2 regions of the Exiguobacterium sp. KKT215 genome follow, and region 1 is predicted to be linked to the other one. Evidence: a T-box and tRNA genes for the amino acid it is inferred to sense, from the RefSeq annotation. Region 1 holds a T-box; the other holds one or more tRNA genes.
The links. A T-box is a leader RNA that pairs with one kind of tRNA and senses whether it is charged. The one in region 1 lies ahead of ACZ2GZ_RS10915 (valine--tRNA ligase), so its partner is inferred to be a tRNA-Val.

Region 1 (4,757 bases):
GAAGCATGATCGTCTTGCCGACGAGGTGCGCGTAACGCTCATCTTTCGGGTTAACGGCAACGGCCGTATCGCCGAGCATCGTCTCCGGACGCGTCGTCGCGATCTCGATGTGGCCTGAGCCATCAGCGAGCGGGTATTTCATGTGATAGAACGCGCCTTCGACTTCTTGATAGATTACTTCGATATCCGAAACGGCCGTCTTTTGCGCCGGGTCCCAGTTGACGATATATTCGCCGCGGTAAATCAAGCCTTTCTCATAGAGGCGGACGAACACTTCCTGGACCGCTTTCGAGAGTCCTTCGTCGAGCGTGAAGCGCTCACGTGAGTAGTCGAGACCGAGGCCAAGTTTTGACCATTGGGCACGGATCGTATCGGCGTACTCGTCTTTCCATTCCCACGTCTTCTCGAGGAACTTCTCGCGTCCGAGGTCATAACGCATGATGCCGTCCTCACGGAGCTTCTGTTCGACTTTCGCTTGCGTCGCGATCCCGGCGTGGTCCATCCCTGGGAGCCAGAGGACGTCATAGCCTTGCATGCGCTTGAGGCGCGTCAGCAAATCTTGGAGCGTCGTGTCCCACGCGTGTCCGAGGTGAAGTTTCCCTGTTACGTTCGGTGGCGGGATGACAATCGTGTAAGGCTGTTTTGAATCGTCCTCGTCTGCTTTGAATACGTCGTTCTCTAACCAGTAGTCATACCATTTCGCTTCCGTCGCACTTGGATCGTACTTCGTCGGCATGGTGATTTCGTTTGTCTCGTTGGTCATATGCCCAACCTCCTCTAATAATGTGGACAAAAAAACGGCTACTCTCGTCCTTAACGCTAAGGACGAAAGAAGCCGTATCTTCCGCGGTACCACCTTAGTTCGCCACTTGTGGCGCCCTCAAAATCGAATAACGGTCGATGGACCGGACCTTCCTACTTCGTTCAAAAGGTCAGCTCCGAGGCGACTTCCGCACCATCCTTCGCGGCCTCGCACCAAGCGGCCGCGTCTCTGAAAAAGGATGTTGTTGGCGTACTATTCCTCATCGTAGCTTTTAATCGTATCTGTTAAACAATTGTAGCGACAGAAGATGGTTCCGTCAAGATTACAATGAAAACTCTTGTTGCAGCTCTTTGAACGTCGCGTCGACCGCTGCGAGCGTCAAGTCGATATCTTCGTCCGTATGCACGGTCGAGAGGAACAATCCTTCGAACTGTGACGGTGGCAAGAACACGCCGCGCGCCGCCATCTTCTGATAGTAAGCACGGAACAAGTCGAGGTTCGCCGTCTTCGCCTTCTCGAAGTTCGTCACTTTCTCGTTCGTGAAGAAGAATCCGAACATCGAGCCGGCCCGGTTCGTGTCGTGCGGGATGTTATACTTCTCGGCTGCTTTCGTATAGCCTTCGGCAAGACGGTCCGCTTTGCGTTCGAACTCAGCATAGTGCTCAGGCTTGAGTTGCGACAACGTCGTATAGCCGGCGATCATCGCGAGTGGGTTACCCGAGAGCGTCCCTGCCTGGTAAATCGGTCCTTGCGGCGCGATTTGTTCCATAATCTCGCGTTTCCCGCCATAGGCACCGACCGGTAGGCCGCCGCCGATGACTTTCCCGAGGCACGTCAAGTCCGGCGTCACGCCGAAGTAGCCTTGGGCACAGTTATAGCCGACCCGGAATCCGGTCATGACCTCGTCAAAGATGAGAAGCGAACCGTATTGTTCCGTGATTTCGCGGAGTCCTTCGAGGAAGCCAGGTTGCGGTGGTACGAAGCCCATGTTGCCGGCCGCCGGTTCGACGATGACACCAGCGATATCGTCGCCGAACTTCTCGAAGGCGATGCGGAGGGCATCCAAATCGTTATATGGCACCGTGAGCGTCTGGCTCGCCAAGTCTTTTGGTACGCCCGGCGAGTCCGGGAGACCGAGTGTCGCGACACCTGATCCGGCTTTGATGAGGAGCGAGTCGCCGTGACCGTGATAGCAGCCTTCGAACTTCAAGATTTTCGTCTTGCCCGTGTAACCGCGTGCGAGGCGGAGTGCCGCCATCGTCGCTTCCGTACCCGAGTTGACCATGCGCACCATCTCGATTGATGGGACGCGCTCGATGACGAGCTCGGCCATTTTTGTTTCGAGCTCGGTCGGTGTCCCGAACGTCCAGCCTTTCTCGGCTTGCTCTTGAATCGCCTTCGTGACGACAGGGTCGCGGTGGCCGAGGATGAGTGGTCCCCATGAGAGGACGTAATCGATATATTCGTTGCCATCGATATCGTAGACGCGTGAGCCTTCACCGCGTTCAGCGAAGATTGGCGTCATGCCGACTGATTTATAGGCACGGACCGGGCTGTTCACCCCGCCCGGCATGAGCGGACGTGCTTGTTCGAACGCCGCTTCTGAGCGTGTTTGTTTGTAGGTCATCTTTAATCGGCAAGGATACCCTTACTCCAATCGTGTCCCGGGCACAGCCCGACGATTAGTGGGGGGGAGGAATTTCCATCATTTTCGGTATGGGACACAATAATGCTAAACATGTGCATGATAACCGTTCCTGAACTCCTACCTTGCCTCCTCCCTTCTATTGGTTAAGTCAATTCATTCTCCGCTAAAAAAACGGGTATCGTTTATATAGCGAAAGGTGGTGAGCACCATGTCTACAATCACTGCAAAAATACAAATCTACATCCAAGACTCTCAAGCCGCTACTCTGAGGGCGACGATGGACGCGTACCGGTCGGCCTGTGACTGGCTGTCGGGACACGTCTTCGAGACGAGGGACCTGAACCAGGCGAGTCTCAACGACTCGCACTATGCCGAGCTCCGGCAACGTTTCGGCCTGAAGAGCCAGATGGCCCAGTCGGTCATGAAGACGGTGATCGCTAGGTACAAGTCGGCGAAGTCGAACGGGCACGCGTGGTCCCGGGTCGAGTTCAAGCGTCTCGAGTACGACCTCGTCTGGAACCGCGACTACTCGCTCACCCGGGACCGGTTCAGCGTGAACACGCTGGACGGCCGGATCAAGGTGGACTATGCGCGCAAGGGCATGAGACGGTACTTCAACGGGACGTGGCGATTCGGAACGGCCAAACTCGTGCACAAACACGAGAAATGGTTCCTGCACATCCCCGTGACGAAGGCGCTCCCCGAACTCGACGACGCCCGTGTCACCAACGTCGTCGGCGTGGACCTCGGCATCAACTTCCTGGCGGTCACGTACGACAGCCAGGGCGAGACCGCCTTCTACGATGGAAGAACGGTGAAGCACAAGCGAGGCACGTTCAAAGCCACCCGCAAACAGCTGCAACGACGGCAGACCCCATCGGCCCGCAAGCGGCTGAGACAGCTCGGCTCGAGAGAAAACCGTTATGTGACCGATGTGAACCATCAGGTCACGAAGGCACTCGTCGACCGACACCCGAGGGGCACGCTGTTCGTGCTAGAAGATTTGACTGGCATCCGTGCCGCCACAGAGAAGGTGCGCGCGAGAAACCGCTACGTCTCCGTGTCGTGGGCGTTCTACCAGTTCCGTCAGATGCTCGCGTACAAGGCCGCGTTGAACGGGCAAAGGGTGATCGTCGTCGACCCGAGACACACCTCCCAGACCTGCCCGACATGCGGGCACACCGAGAAGGCGAACCGGGACAAGAAGCTGCACCTCTTCCAATGCAAGAACTGCCGGTACCGGTCGAACGACGACCGGGTCGGCGCGATGAACCTGCATCAGAAAGGCATCGAACACATCGGTGCAGGTGCCACGGGAGCATGACTCCCGTGGCAGGGGCGAGGTCGGCCGTCCCGATGTTCCGCCACGCGAAGGTAGGAGGCCGAGCGCCGTCCGCACTACCGGGCAGGAACGAGCGTAACCGCACTCTACGAGGGTAGAGGCGCCGTCAAGTCCTCGACGGACGCAAGCCCCCGCTTCAAACGGACCGTCAGTTCGTTAAGTGGTGGGTTGTTGACGCGTAGTCTCCTTCCAAATAGCGACAGACGTCTTTTGCGAAATACGTGACGATGAGGTCCGCACCGGCCCGTTTGAAGCCGACCATCGTCTCCATGACGATGCGCTCTTCATCGACCCAGTCGTTCAAAGCAGCCGCTTTGACCATGGCATACTCTCCGCTCACGTTATACGCCACGATCGGCATATCGAGCGAGTCGCGCATGTCACGGATGATGTCCATGAACGCGAGCGCCGGTTTGACAATCATGAAGTCGGCGCCTTGCTCGACGTCCGATTGTGATTCCCGGAACGCTTCACGGCGGTTCGCCGGGTCCATTTGATAGCCTTTGCGGTCGCCTTCACCAGGTGCCGATTGGGCCGCGTCACGGAACGGTCCGTAGTACGCCGATGCGTACTTGACGCCGTAACTCATGATCGGGATATGGTTGAATCCGTTTTGGTCGAGTCCTTCACGGATCGCGGCGACGAAACCGTCCATCATCGAGCTCGGCGCGATGATGTCAGCGCCTGCTTGCGCTTGCGTGATGGCCGTCTGGACGTGAAGTGGTAGCGACGCGTCGTTATCGACGTCACCGTTCTTCACGATGCCGCAGTGGCCTGTCGACGTATATTCGCACAGACATGTGTCCGCGATGACCGTGAGCTGTGGTGCCCACTCTTTCACTTTACGGATCGCTTCTTGGACGATGCCGTGGTCATGATACGCTTCCGTGCCTTCCGGGTCTTTATGTTCAGGTACGCCGAACAAGAGCACCGATTGAATACCGAGGTCGACAATCTCGTTGATCTCGTCTTCGAGACGGTCGAGCGAGAAGTTGAAGACGCCC
Region 2 (4,757 bases), 370 kb from region 1:
ATATTCCCCGTACCGACGGTTGCTGCGAGCGCCGTCATGAGCGCTTGGAAGTGACTGATATCCCCTTTCGATGTTTTGTCTTGATTTTTAGAAAACGCGAGCTTCAATGCGTACGGCAACTTCGTGACTTGAAGTCCCCCGAGCCGTACCGTCAAGTAGATGCCTGTCCCCACAAGCAAAATCAATAACGGTGGTCCCCACACAAAGTTCGAAATCGTACCGATGAGTTCACTGAACGATTGACTCATTTTGAATTCCCCTTCCCCTTATGTAATCGTACACCTCTATTTTTTCAGAATACTTAGAAGATTGTCAAAAGTATTGTAATAAAACAACAATTTGATTTTTAAGCTGTATCTAAAACAGCGAGCCGCCGGTTAGACGTCTCGCTGAGAAGGGGGTTTTTCACGTTGTAAAGGGGCGCGCCAATCAAATTCATCCGGCACGTAGTCGAGTCCGCCTGAATGAAACGGTTGGCATCGCATTAAGCGGCGAGTCGTCAAATACCCACCTTTAAGGGCACCATGCTTTTCAATCGCCTCGATTCCATAGTGCGAACACGTCGGATAAAAACGGCAAGTCGGCGGTTTCAACGGCGAGATGAACCGTTGATACCCTTGAATCCCCCGCACTAACACTCGTTTCACTCTCATCGCCTCCAGTTTGATTACTGCCATAATAGCTTGCCCGGGCCAGCTTGTCATCTATGGCGCATGCGACAATCAAATGACAAATCGCTCATCTTTTTTTCCTTTGTTTTACAATTTGAGCACGATGGGCGCTATTTGTTGCGTCATTTGTTATGATAAGCAACATGTATACGACCGAATCTATATGAAGAGGTGACGAGAATGAATATTTTAATGGTAGGTGCAGGATCGATGAGTGAGTCACTCGTACGCGGATGGCTTGCCTCAGGTGTGTTGCCTGAACAAATCACGATGACGAACCGGAGTGACCGGACCCGTTTGACAGCGTTACAGGCCGAGCTCGGCGTGCAAATCGTCGACGAAGAGGATGTCAACGCGTATGACATCGTCGTCCTCGCGATGCAACCGGACGGAGTCATTCCTTACGTGCAATCTAAAACGTGGAGCACACCGCTCCTCGTCTCCGTAGCAGCTCATATCGAACCGAGCGAGATTGAAGAGGCGTCAGGTCTCCCTGCCGTCTGCGCGATGCCGAATACCCCAGTCGCTTATCGGAGCGGGATGACCGGACTCTGGTTCGGCCCAGAGACCGATGATACGGTCCGTGAGACCGCGACGGCGCTGTTTGAACGCGTCGGACGGACGGCCGTGACGGATGCGAAGACGATGTCCGCCTTCATGGCTGCCGCCGGATGCAGCCCCGCTTTCTTTTATGAAATCGTCGGTTCGATGACGCCCGTCTTGACCGATGCCGGTTTCGATGAAGCGACGGCGCGCCAAATCGTCGCCCAGGCGATGAAAGGATCGGCTGAACTGTTGCTTCACGAGACACGGCCGACGAACGACTTGATTGCGGACGTGGCCGCGCCAGACGGTCCGACCGACCGCGGTGTCGGTGTGCTCCGCTCGCGCGATTTAGCAGACGTCATGGCTTCTGCCCTTCGCGAAAGTGCGAGAGAAGAAGTCGAACAACCGAAGAATTGAAAAAATCCGAGAAACGCATCGCGTCTCTCGGATTTTTTTATTGGACGATATGTAAAATCGAGACGATGACCGCGACCATCAAGATTCCCGGCAATAAGTTCGCGACACGAATCCGCGTGATGCCGACCAAGTTCAACCCAATCGCGACAATCATGACACCACCGGTCGCCGTCATCTCTAAAATAAAGTCATCCATGAGCGACTCCGGGATGAACTTCATGATTTGAATGGCGAGCAAGGCGATTGCCCCTTGGTATAAGAGAACCGGGACAGCCGAGAACATGACCCCGATGCCGAGCGTCGAGCTGAGGACGAGTGCCGTGAAACCGTCAATCAATCCTTTCGTATAGAGGACGTCATGATCCCCGCGTAATCCGCTGTCGAGCGCGCCGATGACGGCCATCGCCCCAATGACGAAGATGAGCGTCGCCGTGATGAAGCCCTCGGCGATACTTGACTTGCTCTTGCCCCCGAGGCGGCGTTCCAATTGATAGCCGACCTCGTTCAACTTCTCATCGAGCTTCCACCATTCGCCGAGTGCGGCCCCGATGACGAGACTGCCGATGACGATTAAAAAGTTCTCACTTTTCATCCCCATTTGAACGCCAAGCAAGACGACGGCGAGACCGATGGCTGCGGTGACCGTCTCTTTCATTCGTTCGGGGATGCGGTGAAACAAGAGTCCAAGTAATGTGCCAATCACGATCAACGCCGCGTTGACGATTGTTCCGGTTAAGACCATCGTATAATTCCCCGTTTCTGTATGTATTGAGAGGAATATACCAACTGTTTATGTAGGCTGTCAATTGAAAGAAAAACAAAAAAAAAGCCACTTCTCGCAAGAAGTGGCGTCGCGGAAACCCACGTTCCTATGGGTTTCGCATCGGGTTTGGCACCCAAGTGATTCTGACTGGGCTCGAACCAGCGACCTCTACCCTGTCAAGGTAGCGCTCTCCCAGCTGAGCTACAGAATCAGGTCGTGTCCTCTCTTAAGGACACTATTAATATATCAAGAAACTAATGCCTTGGCAACTGTTTTTTAAAACTTTTTTTTACTTTTTTTAACGCGTCATTTCTTCCCGTTTCATATGGCGGCACAACCGTTCTAAATCACCGGCATATACCGAGACGAGCATGCCTTGATATTCGGTATCCCGATCCCAATGCAGTCCGTTCGCTTTCGCGACCCGTTGCGATGGGACGTTATCCGGATGAATCAAGGAAATGATCTCTTTCTCACCTTCTTCGAACGCATGACGCATGAGACGAGCCGCTGCCTCGCGTCCGTAGCCCATATGCCAATGCTTCGGCGCCAACCAATATCCGACTTCAAGTTCAATCGTGCCGTCGAGTTCATGGAGCAACGTGCCGGCATGACCGATTGGCTCGTCATTTTCATGCGACATCAATTTGAGCAACCCGGTTTGACGACCCGTCTGATAGCGGGCCAACTGGCGCTCGAACCATTCGATCGTCTGTTCATCCGTATATGGCTTTCCATCCGGGCTAATGAAACGCATCACGCGCGGATCTTGGAGTAGCGATTTCACGAAATAAAAATCAGCAATCGTGTAAGGTTCGAGTCGTAGACGCTCGGATTGCAGTTTGATATGACTCATCGTCCCCGCCCCTTTCGTTCACAGTCTGAACTATTCAATTCCCGTTTTTATTCGAAGCTAATCCTGATCACGCGACAACTTTTAATCCGATGACACTCCCGATAATAAGCAATAAGAAGAAGATACGCCACCGGTCCCGCGATTCGTTCAAATACAGCATGCCGAGCACGACGCCGCCGGCCGCCCCAATCCCGACCCAAATCGAATATGCCAGCCCGAGCGGGAGCGTCTCGAGAGAGCGCGACAACAAATAAAAACTTAAGGCAAACGTTCCGACGGACAAGATCGACCATTTAACAATCTGATAGCCTTTCGATTTTCCCATCCAAAAGACCGCCATCATCTCGGCAAGACCCGCGCCAATCAAAAATACCCAACTCATGCCGATTCTCCTCCTGTCACTTGTTTCAGTCCAATCACACCGATGAGGAGCGTCGCGATAAAGACGAGCTTCATGCCGGTCAGCGCCTCATCGAACAAGACTGCACCGACGATGACCGTTCCGACGGCCCCGATGCCGGTGAACACTGCATAACCGGTCCCGGCCGGTAACGTCCGGAACGACATCGCCAACAACCCAAAGCTCACAACTAATAAGAGAACGGTCACCACGCTCGGACCGAGCACCGTGAAGCCGTTCGACAGTTTCATCGTCGTGGCCCAGACGATTTCAAGCAGGCCGGCTAGAATGAGCCAAACCCAGGCCATTTGATCTTGTTTCATGTCCATCCGACTCCTTTCTTATAGATGGTGAATGCGGCCTGTTGCCGCTTGACGCGATTCGTCTCGAGCGTGAAGAGTGAGATGAGCGCGCCGTCGAGAAAACAATAGTAGGCATCGTAAACGTCCTCGAGCGACTGTTCGGGTAACGCCCCTTGCTCCATCGCCAATCGAAACTGTTCTTTCTCAAACGCTTGCAAGTCCGTCTCGACCGACCCGAGCGTCGTCTCGATGAACAATCGCAATTCAGGCGGCGGGACGAGCAACATCCGCTTCGTCAGCATCCATGTCTCCTCTTCTTCAAAGAAGCGAATCAACGTCTCGACGATGGCCTCGATCCGTTCGAGCGGTGCCGCGCCCTCAGTGGCGTCCCGCGCTTCTCGCCAGACGCGATCGTAACGATCTGCCATGTCCTCGACGACTTGTTTGAACAATTGCTCTTTTCCTTCGATATGGGCGTATAGCGACGCTTTCTTAATGCCAACATCCTCGGCGAGTGCCGCTAATGATAGTCCTTCATACCCTTCAAGCGCAAAGCGCCGCCGTGCCGCCAGCTCGATTCGTTGTTTCGTATTCATCCGTCATCGACCCCTTTCTTCATTATCACTTTACCTAACGAACGGTAGGTAGTCAAGTGTCGCGATTGCATTTCTCGTCCACACCCGGCAAACTAAAACCAGTTGACTGCGAAAGGAGCGCTTTATATGCTCGACCAATTCAGCTTCACCTTACCGACCGAGGCCATACGTGGCCGGAAGCGGATTGTCCGTGTCTATCGTCCCGA

Region 2: it has a tRNA-Val gene. The T-box ahead of ACZ2GZ_RS10915 (valine--tRNA ligase) is inferred to sense a tRNA for this amino acid. The anticodon was not compared.

What each region holds. Positions count from the first base shown of each region.
Region 1 is NZ_CM145756.1:2,087,085-2,091,841, forward strand. Features, by position in the region: gene ACZ2GZ_RS10915 (valine--tRNA ligase) at 1-763, opposite strand, end outside; T-box leader at 819-1,038, opposite strand; gene hemL (glutamate-1-semialdehyde 2,1-aminomutase) at 1,086-2,390, opposite strand; gene ACZ2GZ_RS10925 (RNA-guided endonuclease InsQ/TnpB family protein) at 2,620-3,735, shown strand; gene hemB (porphobilinogen synthase) at 3,902-4,757, opposite strand, start outside.
Region 2 is NZ_CM145756.1:2,452,437-2,457,193, forward strand. Features, by position in the region: gene ACZ2GZ_RS12770 (alanine/glycine:cation symporter family protein) at 1-248, opposite strand, end outside; gene yidD (membrane protein insertion efficiency factor YidD) at 378-653, opposite strand; gene ACZ2GZ_RS12780 (pyrroline-5-carboxylate reductase family protein) at 852-1,634, shown strand; gene ACZ2GZ_RS12785 (DUF554 domain-containing protein) at 1,672-2,376, opposite strand; tRNA gene ACZ2GZ_RS12790 (tRNA-Val) at 2,536-2,608, opposite strand; gene ACZ2GZ_RS12795 (GNAT family N-acetyltransferase) at 2,696-3,253, opposite strand; gene ACZ2GZ_RS12800 (DMT family transporter) at 3,321-3,635, opposite strand; gene ACZ2GZ_RS12805 (DMT family transporter) at 3,632-3,961, opposite strand; gene ACZ2GZ_RS12810 (TetR/AcrR family transcriptional regulator) at 3,973-4,551, opposite strand; gene ACZ2GZ_RS12815 (alpha/beta hydrolase) at 4,678-4,757, shown strand, end outside.